DNA from 2 places in the Pseudomonas sp. LBUM1673 genome. Region 2 is predicted to be linked to the other one. Evidence: riboswitches for the same ligand, from Rfam matches in the RefSeq annotation. Region 2 holds a riboswitch; the other holds the start of a gene.
What was found. A riboswitch is a leader RNA that binds a small molecule or an ion and turns the genes downstream of it on or off. The one in region 2 is predicted to bind cobalamin.
Positions count from the first base shown of each region.

Region 1: another riboswitch for cobalamin. It lies ahead of ACA044_RS17575 (CbtB domain-containing protein); the one in region 2 lies ahead of cobO (cob(I)yrinic acid a,c-diamide adenosyltransferase).

Region 1 is NZ_CP166780.1:3,839,103-3,849,893, reverse strand. Features, by position in the region: gene metH (methionine synthase) at 1-824, opposite strand, end outside; gene ACA044_RS17600 (fatty acid cis/trans isomerase) at 980-3,265, shown strand; gene nfuA (Fe-S biogenesis protein NfuA) at 3,561-4,145, shown strand; gene cobM (precorrin-4 C(11)-methyltransferase) at 4,351-5,097, opposite strand; gene ACA044_RS17585 (cobalamin biosynthesis protein) at 5,177-5,590, opposite strand; gene ACA044_RS17580 (CbtA family protein) at 5,587-6,291, opposite strand; gene ACA044_RS17575 (CbtB domain-containing protein) at 6,303-6,506, opposite strand; cobalamin riboswitch at 6,629-6,855, opposite strand; cobalamin riboswitch at 7,085-7,299, shown strand; gene cobW (cobalamin biosynthesis protein CobW) at 7,402-8,463, shown strand; gene cobN (cobaltochelatase subunit CobN) at 8,467-10,791, shown strand, end outside.
Region 2 is NZ_CP166780.1:4,651,379-4,662,169, forward strand. Features, by position in the region: gene ACA044_RS21480 (adenosylcobinamide-GDP ribazoletransferase) at 1-669, opposite strand, end outside; gene cobC (alpha-ribazole phosphatase family protein) at 672-1,247, opposite strand; gene cobT (nicotinate-nucleotide--dimethylbenzimidazole phosphoribosyltransferase) at 1,244-2,299, opposite strand; gene cobU (bifunctional adenosylcobinamide kinase/adenosylcobinamide-phosphate guanylyltransferase) at 2,296-2,817, opposite strand; gene ACA044_RS21500 (cobyric acid synthase) at 2,940-4,391, opposite strand; gene cobD (threonine-phosphate decarboxylase CobD) at 4,388-5,380, opposite strand; gene cbiB (adenosylcobinamide-phosphate synthase CbiB) at 5,373-6,281, opposite strand; gene bluB (5,6-dimethylbenzimidazole synthase) at 6,278-6,928, opposite strand; gene ACA044_RS21520 (cobyrinic acid a,c-diamide synthase CobB) at 6,925-8,307, opposite strand; gene cobO (cob(I)yrinic acid a,c-diamide adenosyltransferase) at 8,304-8,915, opposite strand; cobalamin riboswitch at 8,997-9,231, opposite strand; gene ACA044_RS21530 (hypothetical protein) at 9,386-9,970, shown strand; gene ACA044_RS21535 (PQQ-dependent sugar dehydrogenase) at 10,039-10,791, shown strand, end outside.

The sequences.
Region 1 (10,791 bases), 810 kb from region 2:
TGCGCCGACACGTAGGTGCTGGCCTTGTTCGACAGCTCTTCCAGGTACGGGCGCAGTTCGCTGGCGCCAAGGGCGCAGTTCAGGCCGACCGAGATCGGCTTGGCGTGGGCCACGGAGTTCCAGAACGCTTCGGTGGTCTGGCCGGAGAGGGTGCGGCCGGAGGCGTCGGTGATGGTGCCGGAGATCATGATCGGCAACTCGATGCCCAACTCTTCGTAAACCCCTTGCACGGCGAAGATCGCGGCTTTGGCGTTGAGGGTGTCGAAGATGGTTTCGATCAGGATCAGGTCGGCGCCGCCTTCGATCAGGCCTTTGGTGGCCTCGGTGTAGTTTTCCACCAGTTCATCAAAGGTTACGTTGCGGTAGCCGGGGTTGTTCACGTCAGGCGACAGCGAGCAGGTACGGCTGGTAGGGCCGAGCACGCCGGCGACGAAACGCGGCTTGTCCGGGGTTTCCAGGGTCTTGGCGTCCGCCACCTTACGCGCCAGTCGTGCGCCTTCTACGTTGAGTTCGTACGCCAGGCCCTGCATGCCGTAGTCGGCCTGGGACACCTGTGTGGCGTTGAAGGTGTTGGTTTCCAGAATGTCGGCGCCGGCATCCAGATAGGCTTTTTCGATGGCGCCAATCACGTCCGGACGCGTCAGCACCAACAAGTCGTTGTTGCCTTTGACATCGCTCGGCCAGTCGGCGAAACGTTTGCCACGGTAGTCCTGTTCCTCGAGCTTGTAGCTCTGGATCATCGTCCCCATGCCGCCATCGAGAATCAGGATGCGCTCTTTGAGGGCGTGCTTGAGAGCTTGAAGGCGAACGCTGCGATCGGACATTTGGACTACTCGGTAAGGCCATGACGAAGGGCCGGGATAATAACAAACCTGTGCGCTTTTAGAGCATGTGCCGCTTTTGCATGAATATCGTTCATGTTGGGGCGCAGGCCAGACCGGTAGAATCGCGGCGTTTTCTCATGATCAGGACCAGGGATATGCCTTATCGCGTCGTCACCAGCCTATTGATGCTGTTTTTAAGCGGGGGCGCCGCTGCACAAGGTCCGGATATTTCCTACGTCCGGGACATTCAACCGATCTTCACCGAAAAGTGCGTGGCCTGCCATGCCTGCTACGACTCCGCCTGTCAGCTCAATCTGGGCAGTGGCGAAGGGGCGGCCCGAGGTGCAACGAAAGCGCCGGTCTACGATGGCGAACGCAGCCAAGCCGCAGCGCCTACCCGGCTGTTTTATGACGCCTTCGGCCAGCGTGCCTGGCAGCAAAAGGGCTTCTATTCGGTGCTCGACGCCCAGGGCAGTCAGGCGGCGTTGATGACGCGGATGCTCGAACTGGGCCACAAAACTCCGTTGCAACCCAACGCCAAAGTGCCGGAAGACATCGTTCTGGGCCTGAACCGGGAAAACATGTGCGCCATGCCGGTGGAGTTCAATGGCTATGCCAGTGCTCACCCGAAAGAAGGCATGCCGCTGGCGGTCACCGGCCTGACCGATCAGCAATACCAGACGTTGCAGCGCTGGCTGGCCTCCGGCGCGCCGATCGATGAGCAGGGTCTGGTGCCCAGCGCCAAGGAAGCCTTGCAGGTGGTGCAGTGGGAAAACCTGCTCAACGCGCCGGGTGCCCGGGAGAGCCTGGTGGGGCGCTGGTTGTTCGAGCACTGGTTTCTGGCGCATCTCTATTTCAAGGACGGCGAGCCGGGGCATTTCTTTCAGTGGGTGCGTTCGCGCACGCCGACGGGGCAGCCCATCGATCTGATTAACACTCGTCGTCCGAATGACGATCCGGGCACTCAGGTCTATTACCGTCTGTGGCCGGTGCAAGGGGTGATCGTGCACAAAACCCACATCACCTATCCGCTGAGCGCGGCGAAGATGGCGCGGATCAAAAGCCTGTTTTACAGCGGTAACTGGCAGGTCAACGCCTTGCCGGGTTACGGGCCGCAGCGGCGGGCCAATCCGTTCACGACCTTTGAGGCAATCCCGGCTCAGGCGCGTTACCAGTTCATGCTCGATAACGCCGAGTACTTTGTGCGCACCTTTATTCGTGGCCCGGTCTGTCGTGGTCAGATCGCTACCGACGTGATTCGCGACAACTTCTGGGCGCTGTTCCAGGCCCCGGAGCATGACCTTTACATCACCGACCCGAACTATCGCGGCCAGGCCACGCCATTGCTGGCGATGCCGGGGCAGAACGATGACGTCGGCAGTGTCCTGAGCCTGTGGCACGACTACCGCGACAAACGCAACGAGTACGAAGCCTTGCGCCGCGACAGCTACGCCGACCTGCCGGCACCGAGCTGGTCGACCCTGTGGGCCGGCAATGACAACGCGCTGCTGAGCATCTTCCGCCATTTCGACAGCGCCTCGGTGAACAAGGGCCTGATCGGTGACGTACCGCAGACGATGTGGCTGTTCGATTTCCCGTTGCTGGAACGCACGTATTACCAGTTGGCGGTCAACTTCGATGTGTTCGGCAACGTGTCCCATCAGGCCCAGACCCGCTTGTACTTCGACCTGATCCGCAACGGTGCCGAGCAGAACTTCTTGCGACTGATGCCGGCCGACTCACGGGACGGCTACCTCGACGATTGGTATCAGAACGGCGGCAAATTCAAGATGTGGCTGGATTATGAGTACATCGATAACGACAAACCCACGGCGCTGACGATGGACGAATCAGACCCGAAACGCGACTTCGCCTTGCAGTTGCTGTCCCGTTACGGCGACCTCAACGCCAAACCCGACCCGATCAACCGCTGCGACGGCGCTTATTGCTCGCGGCCGAACATCGATCTGGCGTTGCAGAACGCCGAACAGGCCCTGAGCCGCCTGACTTCGCGTCCGGCTGCGGGGCTGAAAGTCATCGATCAGTTGCCGGAAGCCACGATGTTGCGCATCGAAACCCAAAGCGGCAAGCGCGAGGTGTACAGCCTGTTGCGCAATCGGGCCCACAGTAACGTGGCGTTCCTGCTCGGTGAGTCACTGCGCTATCAGCCGGGGCTCGACACGTTGACTATCTATCCGGGTGTGCTCAGCAGCTACCCGAACTTCATGTTCAACATCCCGGCCGGGCAAGTGCCCGCATTTGTCGACGAGATGGAAAACGCCAGGGACGCCGCCAGCTTCGAGAAAATCGTCGAACGCTGGGGTATTCGCCGCAGCCATCCGCAGTTCTGGGAGTATTTCCATGATCTGAGCCGCTACATCCACGACACCGACCCGGTGGAAGAGGGTGTGCTCGACATGAATCGCTACGAGAATCTCTGATTGAGGGCCTGAACACGCACCGCCGAACCCTTGTAGGAGCGACCTGTGGCGAGGGGGCTTGCCCCCGTTCGGCTGCGCAGCAGTCGTAAACCAGACAACTCGGTGTATCTGAAGAATGTAGAGGGCTGCTTCGCAACCCAACGGGGGCAAGCCCCCTCGCCACAGTTCGCTCCTACAGGGGAGGCTGCGGTGATCAGAGGATCATCGACAGGTGCATCTTTCCCGACAAAAATACTAGGACTTTGTCCGGCGCGATGATTGGCGTAAACTGCGTCCAAGCCTGCGAGGAGTTTCCATGACCGCTATTACCATTACCGACGCCGCCCACGATTACCTGGCTGATCTGCTCTCCAAGCAGAACACCCCGGGTATCGGCATCCGCGTCTTTATCACCCAGCCTGGCACCCAGTACGCCGAAACCTGCATTGCCTACTGCAAGCCGGGCGAAGAAAAACCTGAAGACACGGCGCTGGGGCTCAAAAGCTTCACCGCTTACATCGACTCGTTCAGCGAAGCGTTTCTGGACGATGCGGTAGTCGACTACGCCACCGACCGCATGGGCGGCCAGCTGACCATCAAGGCGCCGAACGCCAAAGTCCCGATGGTCAACGCCGACAGCCCGGTCAACGAGCGCATCAACTACTACCTGCAAACCGAGATCAACCCGGGGCTGGCCAGCCACGGCGGTCAGGTCAGCCTGATCGATGTGGTCGAAGACGGCATCGCCGTGCTGAAGTTCGGCGGCGGTTGCCAGGGCTGCGGCCAGGCAGACGTCACCCTGCGCGAAGGCATCGAGCGCACCTTGCTCGAGCGTATTCCCGAGCTCAAGGGTGTTCGTGACGTGACCGACCACACGCAGAAAGAAAACGCCTACTACTAAGGTGTTCGCTGCAGAAACGAAAAAACGGCACCCGTGAGTGCCGTTTTTTTATGGATGATCGATAACCTGTGGCGAGGGAGCTTGCTCCCGCTCGACTGCGAAGCAGTCGCAATCCAGCCGATGCATTTTCCCGTGATGAATGCGTTGGCTGTTTTTGGGACCGCTGCGCGGTCCAGCGGGAGCAAGCTCCCTCGCCACAAGTGCTTCAGGGCCTGTACAAATGCGCATGCCCCGCGCGATACAACGACGATTCACTGAAGTGATCGCTGCCCAACACCCGCCCCACCAAAATCAACGCCGTACGCCTGAATCCCTTGGCTTCAACCTTCCCGGCAATGTCCTTAAGCGTCCCCACCACCCAATCCTGATCCGGCCAGGTCGCCCGATGAATCACCGCGATCGGGCAGTCGGCGCCGTAGTGCGGCAGCAGTTCGGCAAGGATCTTCTCCAGATGATTGACCCCCAAATGGATCGCCATGGTCGCGCCGTGCTGCGCCAGGCTACCGAGTTCTTCACCGGCCGGCATCGCGGTCTTGTCGGCGTAGCGGGTCAGAATCACGCTCTGTGACACGTCCGGCAAGGTCAGTTCGGCGCCCAAAAGGGCCGCGCAGGCCGCGGTGGCGGTAACGCCGGGAATGATTTCGAAAGGGATGTCGAGTTCACGCAGGTAGCGAATCTGCTCGCCAATCGCGCCGTACAGGCTCGGGTCGCCGGAATGCACCCGGGCCACGTCCTGGCCGTTGGCATGGGCGGTCTTGATCAACTCGATGATCTGTTCCAGGTGCAATTCGGCGCTGTTGACCACCCGTTCGGCCCGGTGGCCTTCCAGCACGGCGGTGGGGACCAGGGAGCCTGCATAGATGATGACCGGGCAGCTACGAATCAGCCGCTGGCCTTTGACGGTGATCAGTTCCGGGTCGCCGGGGCCTGCGCCAATGAAATAGACGGTCATCACGTTTCCTGTCAAAAAAGGCATGGGCACGCTTCAGATGAAGATTGCTCATGATCGAAGGCGGGGATTATCGGGGATTTTACGCGGCGCTGGCCAATGCCAGGGTGGCCTGGGCGTATTTTTGTCGCGCAATCAGCAACTTTGCCGGTGCCTGAGCCAATTGTTCGGCCAGTGCCAGGGCGGCACTTTCCGCCACGCCGTAGCAGCCAGTGCGCTCGAACGCGATGTCCGAGTGGTGGCTGAGTTGCGGTTCATAACCGGCCAACTGTTCGCTGCTGAAATACATCAACGGCAATGCGAGTTGTTCGGCCAGTTCGATCAGGCCAGGTTCTTCGCGCTTCAGGTCGATGCTGGCCAAGGCCTTGATCTCACGGAGTTCGATTTGATGGGCCTGTAACGCCTGATCAAGCAGCGCCCGCAGCGTGCTGACAGGGCAGCCGCGCTGGCAGCCCAGGCCGACCACCAGGGTCGGCGCTGCGCTGACGTCAGTCATGCGGAGTAATGGCCATCGCTTTTGCGGCGGAACAACCAGGCGCTGATCAGGCCCAGGGCCAGCCAGAACGCCACGTTGGTCAGCTGCGAAGCGATTTTGAATTGCGCTTCCAGGGCTTCCGGCGCCAGCATCGAATGGACTTCCGGTTGCGGTGCACCGATCACATGAGGCACGGCCAGAATCGCCACGCCGAGGATCTTCATCAGCCAATGGCGGCTGAACACAATCAGCGCGATGCCGACAGCGGTGGACGCGGCAGTGCCAATCCACCAGATCTGCCGTTGCGCCAGGTCCGCCGCGGCAGTGCCCGGCAGCTCAGGTGGCAGACCGAGGGTTGGCGCCAGCACGAATGTCGCGTAACCGGCCAGGCCCCAGAGCAGGCCCTGGGAGGTACGACGTGGAGCACGCAAGGTGTAGAGACCGGCGAGCATCAGGGCGAAACCGACGGCAACCACCAGGTTACCGCCTGTCGTGGACAGCACGCGCTGCCAGCCGTCTTCCGGTTCCCAGGCTTCGGCATCGTGGGTGTGAGCGACAGCGCCAGCGGCGTGCTCGTGGACTTCAACAGCGGCCGGCTCGGATTTTTCGTAGGTCTCGGCCTGCAAAATCAGTGGAGCGACCCAAAAGCTTTGCAGCAGGGTCAATAGCAGGGCGGCCAGCAGACCGGTGAAACCTGCGGTTTGCGCAATACGCTTGATCATGTCAGCAGGTCTCAATGGCACGGAAAGGCGGAACTGTGACGGGTATCATGCGCGGCGTTGTGCACCGCTTCGATGTGCGAGAAACCGGCGAAATACACAAGGCTAATGCCCAGGATCGACGCACACACTGCGGCGGTCAGGCGTTGAGTCATGGTCGTGGTGGTGCTGGCGGTGCTCTTATCGGTGCTGGAGCCGGTACTGCTGATGATCGACATGGCGCTTCCCTCTGGTCTGTCAGCGGGTGATATAGAGCGCATGAAAACCTCCGCACGCCAGGGCACGCAGAGAGTTCGAACAGCGCCCGCCCACCGCGGGTTTGTTATTCAGTGACCGTAAAAGTCACTTTGTGTTGCGGGCCGGTCTCCGGGCTCGCGAGGGGCAGGGCTAACGCCGAAACCTGCAAGCATCACCTTCCCATGCCATATAACAGGCACAGTGGATCTGACGCTTCACTCGCTTACCGTTGCGGGGGCAGCACCGGACTGACATGGCTTTGAGTAAAGCACATGATTCACCGGTTTCCCGTTTCACCCTGTGAAGGGCACCCGTAACAAGGCGTGTAGGAGAGCATGGGCGGGGGTTGGGCGTCAATTGGCAAGGGTTCTCAATTGACGCCAAACACCTGTGGCGAGGGAGCTTGCTCCCGCTCGGCGGCGAAGCCGTCGCAAAATCTGCTTGCGGGGTATGTCTGAAGGAATGTCGGGGGTCGCTTCGCAACCCAGCGGGAGCAAGCTCCCTCGCCACGAGGGATCACGAGTGCCTCACGGAACATTGACCCGCCCCCACGCGATGCGTAGCCTTGCGCTTTCGAGGTTCTTCGGTGTCTGCCGAAGCTAAGAAGGGAACGCGGTCGATGCCGCGGCTGCCCCCGCAACTGTGAACGGTGATGTTCGCTGCTACGCCACTGCCTACTCTGTCCAACGGGGTCGCGGGAAGGCGCAGCGAATGCCAGGCCAACAAAGCCGGCACACCGTCAGCCAGGAGACCTGCCTCGAAACAGATTCTCACTTTCAACCGGGCGGGGTGATCCGGTGGCGAAACTCTTGCGCGCGTGCATCTGCCGCTGCGATTGTCGTCCCGTATGCCCGCCACCTTGCCAAAGGGCATCCGATGAAAACACTGGCCAAACTCCCTGTCACCATCGTTACCGGCTTCCTCGGCTCGGGCAAAACCACCTTGCTGCGCCACATGCTCGACAACGCCCAGGGCCGTCGCATCGCGGTGATCGTCAACGAGTTCGGCGAGCTGGGCATCGACGGCGAAATCCTTAAGCAGTGCTCGATCGGTTGCACCGAAGAAGAAGCCAACGGTCGCGTCTACGAACTGGCCAACGGCTGCCTGTGCTGCACGGTTCAGGAAGAGTTCTTCCCGGTGATGCGCGAACTGGTCGCTCGTCGCGGCGACCTCGACCACATCCTCATCGAAACTTCGGGCCTGGCCCTGCCAAAACCTTTGGTTCAAGCCTTCCAGTGGCCAGAAATCCGCAGCGCCTGCACGGTTGACGCGGTCATCACCGTAGTCGACAGCCCGGCCGTCGCTGCTGGCACCTTCGCTGCGTTCCCGGATCAGGTCGATGCCCAGCGCAAACTCGACCCGAACCTGGACCACGAATCGCCGCTGCACGAGCTGTTCGCCGACCAACTGGCCAGCGCCGACCTGGTGATCCTCAACAAGGCCGACCTGATCAGCGCTGAAGACCTGGCCCGTGTGCGCCTGGAAGTCGCCGAAGAACTGCCGGCAGCGGTGAAAGTCATCGAAGCCAGCAGCGGGCGTCTGCCACTGGACGTGCTGATCGGCCTCGGCGCCGGTTCGGAAGAACACATCGACAGCCGCCACAGCCATCATGATCATCACCATGAAGGTGAAGACGACCACGACCACGACGCGTTCGATTCCATCTCGATCGAGCTGCCACAAGCCGACGAAAGCCTGCTGATGGATGCGCTGACTCAATTGGTGGTCCAGCACGGCATCCTTCGGGTCAAAGGTTTTGCAGCGGTGCCGAACAAGCCGATGCGCCTGCTGATCCAGGGCGTGGGCACGCGCTTCGACAAGCACTTCGACCGTCAGTGGGGCGCTGAAGAAGCGCGCACCACCCGTCTGGTGTTGATCGGTCAGGATCTGGACGCCGCTGCGCTCGAAGCGCAATTGCGCGCTGCGCTCAGCGTTTAAACCATGCACCTGCTCAGGACCCAGCCCGGCGGTTTCGTGTCGGATGACAACATTGCCGACCTTGGACAAACCCCCGCCGAGCTGGTGATCCTGTGCAGCGGCGATTCCAGCCTGGCGTTGCTCGCCGAAGCGGCGCAGCAGTTGCCCGACGATTACCCGAGCGTACGCCTGGCCAACCCGATGCAGGTGCAGAATCACGCCTCGGTCGATCTCTACGTCGACGAAGTGCTGCGTCACGCCAAAGTGATTCTGATCTCGCTGCACGGCGGCATCGCCTATTGGCGTTATGGCATCGAGCGCCTGGTGGAATTGTCCGAGCGTGGCGTGCAGCTGATCCTGGTGCCGGGGGATGATCGCCCGGACCCGGAACTCAGTGACCTGAGCACCGTAACCGCGCAAGACCGCGACCGGCTCTGGCACTTCCTGCGTCAGGGCGGCATGGCCAACGCACTCGACCTGTTTCGCTGCCTCGCCAATCGCTGGCTGGGCCGCGACTACCCATGGTCCGAGCCGCAAACCCTGCCACGCACCGCGATTTACCATCCGCAAAAAAGTCCCGCTGAACTGAGCGATTGGCAAGCCGACTGGCAAGCTGATCAGCCGGTGGCGGCGGTGCTGTTTTACCGCTCGCACTTGCAGGCGGCGAACACCGGTTTCATCGATATGTTCTGCCAGCGTTTGCAGGCGTCGGGGTTGAACCCGTTGCCGATTGCGCTGGCCAGTTTGAAAGAGCCCGGCTGCCTGACGATGGTCGAGGACTTGCTGGATGAAGTCGAGGCGGGGGTGATTCTCAACACCACCGGTTTCGCCCAGTCCAGCCCCGAAGCGCCGCACCTGCGGCCGTTTCGCCGCAATATTCCGGTGATCCAGGCGATCTGCGCTCAGGACAACGAACCGGGCTGGCGTGCCAGCGAACAGGGCCTTGGTCCCCGTGACTTGGCGATGCACATCGCACTGCCGGAGCTGGACGGGCGGATCATCAGCCGACCGATCAGTTTCAAGGACCTGGCCTGGCGCAGCGAGCGCAGTCAGTCCGACGTAGTCTGCTACCGGCCGCAACCGGAACGCATGGATTTTGTCGCTGAACTGGCACGACGCTGGATCGATCTGGCACGAGTGCCCAATGGCGAAAAACGCATCGCCCTGATCCTCGCCAACTACCCGACTCGCGATGGGCGCATCGGCAATGGCGTTGGCCTCGACACTCCGGCTGCGGCATTGAATATCCTCCGTGCCCTGCACAAAGAAGGTTATCCGCTGCCAGCCGAGTTGCCGGACAGCGGCACCGCGCTGATCCAGCAATTGCTCGGCGGTGTCAGCAATGACCTCGACACCCTCGACCAGCGTCCCTGCCATCAAAGCCTCGCGCTGGACGACTACAACCAGATGTTCAACGCGCTGCCCGAGGCCAATCGCCAAGCCGTGCTGGAACGTTGGGGCACACCCGAAAGCGACCCAATGTTCCGCGGTGGACGAATGATGATTGCTGGTCTGCGCTTCGGCCTGACCTTCGTCGGCATTCAACCGGCCCGGGGTTATCAGGTGGACCCGAGCGCGGTGTATCACGACCCGGACCTGGTGCCGCCTCACGGCTATCTGGCGTTCTACTTCTGGTTGCGCAACACCTACGGTGCTCATGGCGTGATCCATGTTGGCAAGCACGGCAACCTCGAATGGCTGCCGGGCAAGGGCGTTGGGTTGTCGGAAAACTGCTGGCCGGACGCATTGCTCGGACCGCTGCCGAACATCTATCCGTTCATCGTCAATGACCCGGGCGAGGGCGCCCAGGCCAAGCGCCGTACGCAGGCAGTGATCATCGATCACTTGATGCCGCCGCTGACCCGCGCTGAAACCTACGGTCCGCTGCGTAATCTCGAATTGTTGGCCGACGAATATTACGAAGCGCAATTGCTCGATCCGCGCCGCGCCCGGGAGTTGCAGCGCGACATTCTGCAATTGGTGCGGGACACGCACATCGACCGTGAACTGCAACTGGACGAGAAACTCGACAGCGATGCCGACGCGGCGATCTGGTTGCCGCGTCTGGACACGTACCTGTGCGACTTGAAGGAGTCGCAGATCCGCGACGGCCTGCACGTGTTTGGCGAGTCGCCGGCCGGGCGATTGCGCATCGACACTTTATTGGCCTTGCTGCGTATTCCTCGTGGCGATGGTCGCGGGGCGCAATCGAGTCTGTTGCGGGCGCTGGCCAAGGCGTTCGGGTTGGGGTTTGATCCATTGGATTGTGCGTTGGCCGAGCCGTGGACCGGTCCTCGACCGGACGCATTGCTGTCGCTCAGTGATGAAGTCTGGCGCACGGCGGGCGAT
Region 2 (10,791 bases):
ATCGCCAGTCGTCCCGCCCAGTCGTCGCACCATCACTTGCCGCAACCAGACAAACACGGCTGCCGCCAACGCAAGCGCCCATATAGCGCTGAGGCCAGCCATCAGCACACAAGCCACGGCACTGACTGCCAACACCTGCTTGCCAGCCAAACGCGGCAGATGATCGGCCAGCGCTTGCCCCAAGCCGCCGGGACGCACATAAGGCGTGGTCAGAAATAACCCCAGTAACGCGCTGCGACTAATCAGCGGAACGATGATCAGGAGCACGCTGTGCTGCTGCTCGATCAATGCCAGCAATGCAACGAACTTGAGCAGCAACACCAGCACCAGCGTCACCACCGCGATCGGCCCGCTGCGTGGGTCTTTCATGATGGTCAGGGTGCGCTCACGGTCGCCGTAGCCTCCGAGCCACGCATCGGCGCTATCGGCCAGACCATCCAGGTGCAACGCGCCGCTGAGCAACACCCACACGCTCAGCAGCAGTGCGGCGTGAAGCAATAATGGCGTGCCCAGCAATAGCCAGTTCAGCCCCCACAGAATCGCGCCGAACAGCAAACCGACCAGCGGATAAAACAGCAGCGACCGGCCCAATTCCTCGGGCGTCGGCATGCCCGGCAGGCGAATCGGCAGGCTGCTCAAAAATTGCAGGGCGATCCAGAACGGCAACATGGTCAGATCGCTTCCCTTAACAAGACGCCCGCATCGACCGACAACGAGAACAGCGCGCCATGGCCAACTTCAACATTGAGCAGCTGCTCACGAGGCAATTCGCGCGCTTGAGCCAGCAACAAACGCATGACGCCGCCATGGCTGATCAGCAAAATTCGCTCGCCCGCATAGGCCTCGTGCAACCGCTCGATGGCCGCCAACACCCGTGTCGAAAAATCCGCAACCGGCTCAGCGTCCGGCGGCGTGAACGAATAGGGATCGGCCCAGAACAAACCCAACGCCTCGGCGCTGGTTTCCATCAGCGCCGCCGCGCTCTGCCCTTCCCAGGCGCCGAAGTGCAGCTCTTGCAGATCCTTTTCCAGCTGCACCGGCAAACCCAGTTGCGCCCCAAGCTCTTGCACAAAGCGTGCGCAACGCTGCAACGGCGAACTGACCAAGCGATCCCAAGGGCCTTGCTCGACCACTGCGGCGCGCATCTGCTCCCAGCCCTTGCCGGTCAGCGCATCGTCGAGGCTGCCGCGCAAACCGCCGCCGAGTTCGGTTTCGCCATGGCGCAACAGGTCCAGGCGCAAGGTCATGCCGGGCGATCCGCCACCGCGGCTTCGGCGAATGTCGCCATTTGCCCGTGCAGGTCGCAGGCCAGACGCAACAATGGCACGGCCAATGCCGCACCACTGCCCTCGCCAAGTCGCAGGCCGAGGTCCAGCAACGGTTCGGCGTTCAGGGTTTCGAGCACATGGCGATGACCCGGCTCGGCGCCACGATGACCGAACAGCAACCACTCGCGGCAGGCCGGATTCAAACGCACCGCCACCAGCGCGGCGACGCTGCAAATAAACCCGTCGACCAACACCGCGACACCCTCCTGAGCACAGGCCAGGTACGCGCCGACCAGCGCAGCGATTTCGAAACCACCGAGATTGAACAAAGTTTGCAGCACATCGCCACGCTGAGCGCCATGCAACGCCAAGGCGCGTTCGATGACCTGAGCTTTATGGCTGACACCCGCCGCGTTCAAACCGGTGCCCGGACCGGCCAGATGCACCACCGGGCAATCGAGCAAGGCACAGGCCAACGCGCTGGCCGCAGTGGTGTTGCCGATGCCCATCTCGCCACCGATGAACAACTGTGCGCCTGCCGCGATGGCGCGCTGCGCACTGTCACGGCCGGCCTGCAAGGCGAGTTCGCCCTGGGCCTGAGTCATTGCCGGTCCCTGAACGAAATTCGCCGTGCCCGGGCCGATGTTCAGGTGACGCACACCCGGCAGATTCAACGATGGCGTGACGGTGCCGAGGTCGACCACTTCAAGGGAAGCACCCAACTGCCGCGCCAACACACTGATCGCCGCGCCGCCGCTGACAAAATTGTGCAGCATCTGCCCGGTGACTTCCTGCGGAAACGCCGACACCCCTTCGGCGACCACGCCATGGTCACCGGCAAAAATCGCGATCCACAGCTGCTCGAGCGTCGGCTTGACCTGCCCCTGCAGCCCAGCCAGTTGCACCGCCACCGACTCGAGCTGGCCGAGCGAGCCGGCGGGCTTGGTCAGTTGCTGTTGACGCGCCTGCGCCTGCTCGACCGCTTGCGCGTCGATTGGCTTGCACGGGTTCAGCCACCAGGAGTGAGTCATAACGCAGTTCCTTTCAAAGTCAGGGGCAGGCCGGCGACAGTCAGGACGACTCGCTGACAGCGCTCGGCCAAGGCTTGATGCAGCCAACCGGCTTCATCGACATAGCGGCGAGTCAACTCGCCCAGCGGCACGACACCCATTCCGGTCTCGTTGCTGACAAAAATGATTTCCCCCGGCAACCACGCCAGGCAGTCGAGCAGGGCTTCGCGTTCGGCCGACAGACGCTCGGCGTCGTCGAGCATCAGTAGATTGGTCAGCCACAGCGTCAGGCAATCCACCAGCAAGCAACACTCGGCACTGGCGCTTTCGCGCAGCACGCGAGCCAGCTCCAGCGGTTCTTCGATCAACGCCCATTCCGCCGGACGACGGGCACGGTGATGAACCACCCGCTCGTTCATTTCACCGTCCAGAGGTTGGCTGGTGGCGATGTAGATGACTTGGAGCTGACTGTCTGACGCGAGTTTTTCAGCCAGGCGGCTTTTGCCGGATCGGGCGCCGCCGAGGATCAGTTGCAGCATGGTCATCAACCTTCTAATTGGTGGTGTAGCGACGTACCCCATCGCGAGCAGGCTCGCTCCCACAGTTGACCGCGTTCCAATGTGGGAGCGAGCCTGCTCGCGATGGCGGTCTCGAAATCACCTCAAATCCCACAGAGTTCACGCAGTAACGAAGTATCCAGATGCTTCTCCACCAAATCCGCCAGCCGTTCGATATCGCGCTCGCGCAACCCGTGATAATCCACTGCCTGCACATCCTGCAACCCGGCCCAGCGCAACAGCGCACTGCACGCTGCCGGTGACTCGAACAGGCCATGCAGATAGGTACCGAAAATCTGCCCATCAACACTTTGCGCACCATCGCAGCGACCATCGTCCAGCTGCACGGCGGCGTTTTCCAGCGCCGGTCCAGTGGTCACGCCGGCATGAATTTCATAGCCACTGACCTGCGCGTCCTCCAGCGCCAAACGCCCACGCACATTGCGCAACTGCTTCTCTTCTTCGAGCTGCGTTTCGAACGCCAGCAAACCCAAACCGGCGCTGGAACCCGGCGCGCCTTCAAGGCCCAACGGGTCATGCACCTGCTCGCCGAGCATTTGCAAACCGCCGCAGATCCCCAGCACTTTTCCGCCGTAGCGCAAGTGCCGTGAGATCGCCGTGTCCCAACCGTTGGCCCGCAGATACGCGAGGTCGCTGCGCACACTTTTCGAGCCAGGAAGAATCATCAGGTCGGCGGGCGGAATCGCCTGGCCGGGGCCGATGAATTGCAGGTCCACCTGCGGATGCAGGCGCAGTGGATCGAAATCGGTGTGGTTGCTGATGCGCGGCAGCACCGGCACCACCACGTTGAGCACTTGATCGGCCTTGTCGGTCTGCCGCTGATCGAGGCCATCCTCGGCCTCAAGATGCAGGTCCATCACATACGGCAAAACGCCGATTACCGGTTTGCCGGTGCGCGCTTCCAGCCAATCCAACCCCGGTTGCAGCAAGGCGAGGTCGCCGCGAAAACGGTTGATGATGAAGCCTTTGACCCGCGCCTGTTCGCTGGGCGATAGCAGCTCCAACGTACCGACCAAATGCGCGAAAACCCCGCCGCGATTGATGTCGGCAATCAGCACGACCGGGCAGTCCACCGCCTCGGCAAACCCCATGTTGGCGATATCGCCAGCGCGCAGATTGATCTCTGCCGGCGAACCCGCCCCTTCGACCATCACCACCGGATACGCCGCGCTCAGCCGGTCATGGGAAGCGAGCACCGCTTGCATGGCGATGGCTTTGTAGTCGTGATACGCGACGGCATTCATGGTGGTGACCGCACGCCCATGAATGATCACTTGGGCGCCGGTATCACTGTTGGGTTTGAGCAGCACCGGGTTCATGTCAGTGTGCGGTTCGAGTTTGGCCGCCTGAGCCTGCACCGCTTGAGCACGGCCAATCTCGCCACCGTCGGCGGTGACGGCGCTGTTGAGGGCCATGTTCTGCGGTTTGAACGGCACGACGCTCACACCCTGACGTGTGACCCAGCGACACAGCGCCGTCACCAGTGTGCTTTTACCGGCGTCGGATGTGGTGCCCTGCACCATCAATGTAGTCATTGCGCTTCCTTAACGTAGGCTTCAAGCGCTTGCTCAAGACGCGCCCAATCCGCCTCATCCGCAGGCAAACCAAACCGCAGGCTGCTGGTGTGGGTGAACAACCGCAACAGAATGCCGCGCCGGGCCATGAATTCATGCAGCGCTTCGGCGCACTCGGTGATCAGCCATTGGAACAATGCGCAGCCGCCCTGAGGTTTGAAACCGTACTGCTCAAGCAGCAACGCCAGACGCTCGCCAGCCTCGTCAGTGCGAATGCGCTGTCGAGTGTGCCCGTCGGTATCTGTCAGGCAAGCCTGGCCCAGCACTCGGGTCGGACCGCTGACGGCCCATGGCCCGACCTGTTCGGCCAGCAGTTTGAGCAACTTGCGTTCGGCCAGTACAAACCCTAGCCGCACACCGGCCAGGCCGAAAAACTTGCCGAAGGAGCGCAGCACAATCAAGCCGATCTGATTGGCGAACGGTGCCAGGCTCAAATGGGGTGTGTTGTCCATGAACGCCTCGTCCACCACCAGCCAGCCACCGCGCTGAGCAAGCCGCGAATGCCAATCCAGCAGGCGAGCCGGGGTCAGGCTCAGCCCCGTGGGATTGTTCGGATTGACCACCACCAGCACATCGAGGCTGTCGAGAAAGAAATCGACTTCGGAGTCCAGCACTTCACGCACGATGTAACCGTTGCGACGCCAGGCTTCAGCGTGTTCGGCGTAACACGGCGACAGCACGCCGACCTTGCCGGCCCGACGCAAACGCGGCAGCAACTGGATCGCCATTTGCGAACCGGCCACCGGCAACACTTGAGCGGCACCGTAATAGTCGCAGGCGGCCTGCTCCAGACCGTCATCGGTTTCCGGCAAACGCGCCCAGGCCCGCAGCGGGATGTCCGGGACCGGGAATGGCCAGGGCGCCAAGCCACTGGACAGATCGAGCCAATCGGCTTCGGCGATGCCGTATTCAAGCGCCGCCTTGCGCAAGCGGCCACCGTGCTCAAGCATAGAATTCAGCCCCCACGCAGAGAATCAGCAGCCATAACCATACCCCGCGCTGAACCATTTGCCAGCCACGGTCAATGGAATCGGCATCTGCCGGCACGCCTTCGCCTAGTGGCGGACGCTGATGCAGTTCACCGTGATAGATCGCCGCCCCGCCCAACTCGACGCCCAGCGCACCGGCACCGGCCGCCATCACTGGCCCGGCATTCGGGCTATCCCAGGTTGGCCCCTGGGTGCGCCAGCACTTCAGCGCCAGTCGGGTTTGGCCCAGCAGCGCGTAGGTCAATGCCACGAGGCGCGCGGGAATGTAGTTCAAAACATCGTCGATCTTCGCCGCGGCCCAACCGAAACGTTCGAAGCGTTCGTTGCGGTAACCCCACATCGCATCCAGGGTGTTGCTCAGACGATAGAGCACCACGCCGGGCGCACCCGCCACGGCAAACCAGAACAGCGCGGCGAACACCGCATCGCTGCCGTTCTCCAGCACCGATTCGGTGGCGGCGCGGGCGACTTCGGTTTCATCCAGTTCGCTGGTCTGACGGCTGACCAGATAGCCGACGCGTTTGCGCGCCTCGATCAGATCATCGCTACGCAGGGCCTTGGCCACCGGCTCGACATGCTCGCCGAGGCTGCGCATGCCGAGGGCGCAATAGAGCACGAGAATCTCGACAATCCAGCCGACATAAGGCGCCCAGGAAAGTGCGGTGGCCAGCAAGGTCAGCGGCACGACCGCCATCACCCAGGCCGTAACGCCATGACTGCGCCAGCCACGGCCACCGGAGTTGAAACGCTGTTCGATGCGATCGGCAAAACGACCGAACGCCACCAGCGGATGCCAGCGTTTGGGTTCACCCAGCAGCGCATCCAGCGCGACCGCGGCGACACTCAACAACGCCACACTCATTGACTCACTCCCCAATAGTTTTCATACAGCAACTCACTCAGCGGACGCGCCTGCGCCCAGCCTTCGAGTACCAACATCGGCGCCGGATAGAATTCCTTGACCGGCCCCAGGCAAAGAACAGCCAAAGGCTTGGCCCCGCTCGGTAAACCCAGCAAGTCCGCCAAGGCTTGCGGCTCGAACAATGACACCCAGCCCATGCCCAGGCCTTCGGCACGGGACGCCAGCCAAAGGTTCTGGATGGCGCAGGACAGCGAGGCCATGTCCATTTCCGGCAATGTACGACGGCCGAAGATATGCCGTTCACGATCTTCCATCAGTGCGGCCACCAGCACTTCGGCGCAGTCGTTGATGCCTTCGACCTTGAGCTTCATGAACTCGTCGGAGCGCTCGCCGAGGGCTTCGGCCGTGCGGATGCGTTCGTCTTCCACCAATTGCTGGATCTTGCCGCGCAGTGCCCGGTCGTTGATGCGGATGAAACGCCAGGGCTGCATCAGGCCGACACTCGGCGCCTGGTGCGCGGCTTCGAGCAGACGCCTCAGTAACTCGGGCTCGACCGAACCGCCGCTGAAGTGACGCATGTCGCGGCGTTCGCCGATGGCTCGGTAAACAGCATCGCGTTCGGCCCGGCTAAATGCGTTGTCCGTCATGGCCTCTTCGCGAGCAAGCCCGCTCCCACATTTGAAATGCGTTCCACTGTGGGAGCGGGCTTGCTCGCGAAGGCGGTTTCAAGGTCAGGCACAAACAGCGCAGCAATCGCCGATGGATTGGATGGAAAATAAAAATGCACATAAGAGGCCGTCATCCGCCCCTCACGATAAACCGCCTCTGCCCCTCGCCCGCCATTGGGGCTCAAACCTCGAGCAATCGGCTCCAGTTCGGTACTGGTCAGTGAGTGGTGATACGTGTGCCCACGCAGCAAACCTTCCGGCAACTCAACCGCCTGCAAGGCCAACGCGGCAAGACGTTTCTGCATCACCGCATCACCGCTCAGCAAGCCAACCAGTTCAGCCCGAGTGCCCTCGACATCGGTTAACGAATCCAGCAGATACAGCATGCCGCCACACTCGGCCAGCAACGGTTTGCCCGCCGCGTGGTGAGCCCGGATCGCGGTCAGCATCGGCGCATTTTGTGACAACGCCACATGGTGCAATTCGGGGTAGCCGCCCGGCAGATAAAGGCTGTCCGCCTCCGGCAACCCGGTGTCGCGAATCGGCGAGAAAAAAGACAATTCGGCGCCCATGGCCCGCAGCAGATCCAGGCTCGCGCCGTAGGTAAACGCGAAAGCTTCGTCCCGGGCCACGGCAATCCGCACACCGGCCAGCAACGGCTCGGCCGCGATCATTTCAGGCGCGGCGAATTCCACGGCTGGCGGCAACGCCACGTCGCAACTGCCGGCCAGCGAATCGGCCGCCGCATCGAGGCGCAGATCGAGATCGTTCAGCTCGCTGGCCTGAACCAGACCGAGATGCCGACTCGGTAATTCGATCCCGGTCTCCCGGGGCAACGCGCCGTACCAGCGCAAGCCTTCAGTCAGGCTGCCTTCGAGCAACTGCGCATGGCGCACAGTGCCGACCCGGTTGGCCAACACACCGGCAAACGGCAAATCCGGCTGATAACGCGCAAGGCCCAGGGCCAGTGCGCCAAAGGTCTGCGCCATCGCGGTGCCGTCGATCACGCCAAGCACCGGCACACCGAAGTGCCGCGCCAGGTCGGCGCTTGACGGCGTACCGTCGAACAACCCCATGACGCCTTCGATAAGGATCAGATCGGCTTCGCCTGCGGCTTCCCACAATAAACGACGACTTTCTTGCTCGCCGACCATCCACATGTCGAGCTGATAGACCGGCGCACCGCTGGCGCGCTCGAGAATCATCGGGTCGAGAAAGTCCGGGCCGCATTTGAACACGCGAACCTTGCGCCCCTGATTGCGATGCAAACGAGCGAGCGCGGCGGTAACGGTGGTCTTGCCCTGACCGGAGGCCGGCGCGGCAATCAGTACCGCCGGGCAATGACGTGGCTGATTCACAACTCGACGCCTTTTTGCGCTTTGATCCCGGCCTGGAAGGCGTGCTTGATCATGCCCATTTCGGTGACCGTGTCGGCCAGCTCGATCATCTCCGGTTTGGCGCCACGGCCAGTGACCACCACATGCTGCATCGGCGGACGGCCCTGCAAGTCACTGAGCACCTGATCGAGATCGAGGTAGCCGTGCTTGAGGGCGATGTTCAATTCATCGAGCACCACAAGGCCGATGGACGGATCACTCAGCAATTCGCGGGACACCGCCCACGCGGCTTCGGCGGCGGCGATGTCGCGCTGGCGGTCCTGGGTTTCCCAGGTGAAGCCCTCGCCCATCACATGAAAACGCACTTGCTCCGGGAAGCGCCGGAAGAACAGCTCCTCGCCGGTGCTGGTGCGCCCCTTGATGAACTGCACCACGCCACACTGCATGCCGTGGCCCATGGCCCGCGCGAGCATGCCGAACGCCGAACTGCTCTTGCCTTTGCCGTTGCCGGTCAGCACCAGCAGCAGGCCGCATTCATTCGGGGAGTTGGCGATGCGTTCATCGATCACGGCTTTTTTGCGCAGCATGCGCGCCAGATGGCGTTCGTCACGATCGGGGGTATCAGTCATGGGGAAGCTCTCCGTTGAGGCTGGATAACGGCGGGCAGGCACAAGAATAGACGGCAAGAAGCCTGGCATCGCCCACCGTGATGCCGCTGAATGAATCAGGCCGGTCTCCGGGCTCATGAGCGGCTCCAAGGCCAACTGCGCGCCTTCCCATGTCGATAGTCGACACAGTGGCTCAAGGCGCAGCTTTTACTCATTTACCGTTGCGGGGGCAGCGCCGGGATCGCGATCATTCTTCGCAGGAAGAAATTCACTCACCGGCTTCCCTGTTTCACTCTGTCGACCAAGGCCACAGAGCACCTGAAACAAGCCGCGAAGGTTAGAGGGTTGGGGGTGGAGCGTCAATTAAAGCCGGGACACCGCTGAGCGAATAACTGCCACCTATCAATTATCTGACGCCAATCTTGTGCCACACTGTCGGCAGTGATATCAAAGAGCCACAATCTCACAACACAATAATAAGGGTGAGCCACATGCAAGGCATGATCATCAGCAATCCGAAGCTGGAATTCCTGCGGCCGGTGCTGGAACGCTGGTTTGACTGTATCGACCGCTACAACGCCGTGCGTGGCGATAACGATACGCCTTACTGGCATGACGAAAACGCCAACCTCGGCCTGCTCTGCGCCGCGGCGTGGATGGCAGAAATGGTCACGCTGCAACAAACACCGACGCGCAAGCAGAACGAAGAAGGCGAACGCAACGCCCGCGCCGATCTGTTTATCGCCACCCCCGAAGAACGCGCCTACCTTCAAGCCACTCAACGCTGGCCACGAGTCAATAGCCTGAACCTGACCCAGGCACTGCAGGACATCACCAGCGACGCCAAGCGAATCAGCTACGCCAGCGACCTGAAACTCGGGTGCCTGTTCGTTGCGCCGCAAAAAGCCCAGCAGAGCGCTACACCGGAAGAACTTCAGGACATGGTCGACGACCTGCAAAAGGAACACTGCTGCGCCGTGGCCTGGTATTTCCCGTACGCCTACCGCAAGTTGCGCAACGAAGCCGGTAACTATCACCCCGGCATTGCCGTGCTGCTCAAGGAAGCCCGCGGCTGACCGGTTGAACCATCGAGCGTCTACGCTTCTCTATGATTACGTCAATGCATTCATAGGGAAGATCAGTAATGCGCAAACCCCAGCTCGTTTTCATCATCGCGCTCGCCGGAGGGCTCGCCGCCTGTGGTGAAACCTCCAGCCTGCAAGTCTCGGACGGCACCGGACCGTCGCCCAAGCTGCCAGAACCGAATAAAACCCTGATCCCCACGGTGAACATCGCCCCGGCGATCGGCTGGCCTGAAGGAGTCAAACCCGTCGCGGCGGCGGGGACTCGAGTGGCCGCGTTTGCCGAAGACCTCGATCACCCGCGCTGGCTCTACGTGTTGCCCAACGGCGACGTGTTGGTGGCCGAAACCAACGCGCCGGCCAAACCCGATGACGGCACAGGCATTCGCGGCTGGATCATGGGCAAGGTTATGGGCCGTGCCGGTGCCGGCGTCCCCAGCCCGAACCGCATCACCCTGCTGCGGGACAAGGACCACGACGGCGTCGCCGAAACCCGCACGGTGTTCCTGGAAAACCTCAATTCGCCTTTCGGCATGACCCTGGTCGGCAATGACCTGTACGTCGCCGACACCGATCGCCTTCTGCGCTTCCACTATGAAAACGGCGAGACGTCGATCAAGTCGCAGCCCATCAAGGTGGTCGATCTACCGGGCGGCACGCTGAATCACCACTGGACCAAAAACGTCATCGCCAGCAAGGATGGCAGCAAGCTGTACGTCACCGTGGGCTCCAACAGCAACGTCGGTGAAAACGGCATGGGTCAGGAGGAAGGCCGGGCGGCAATCTGGGAAGTGGATCGCGCCACCGGTAACCAC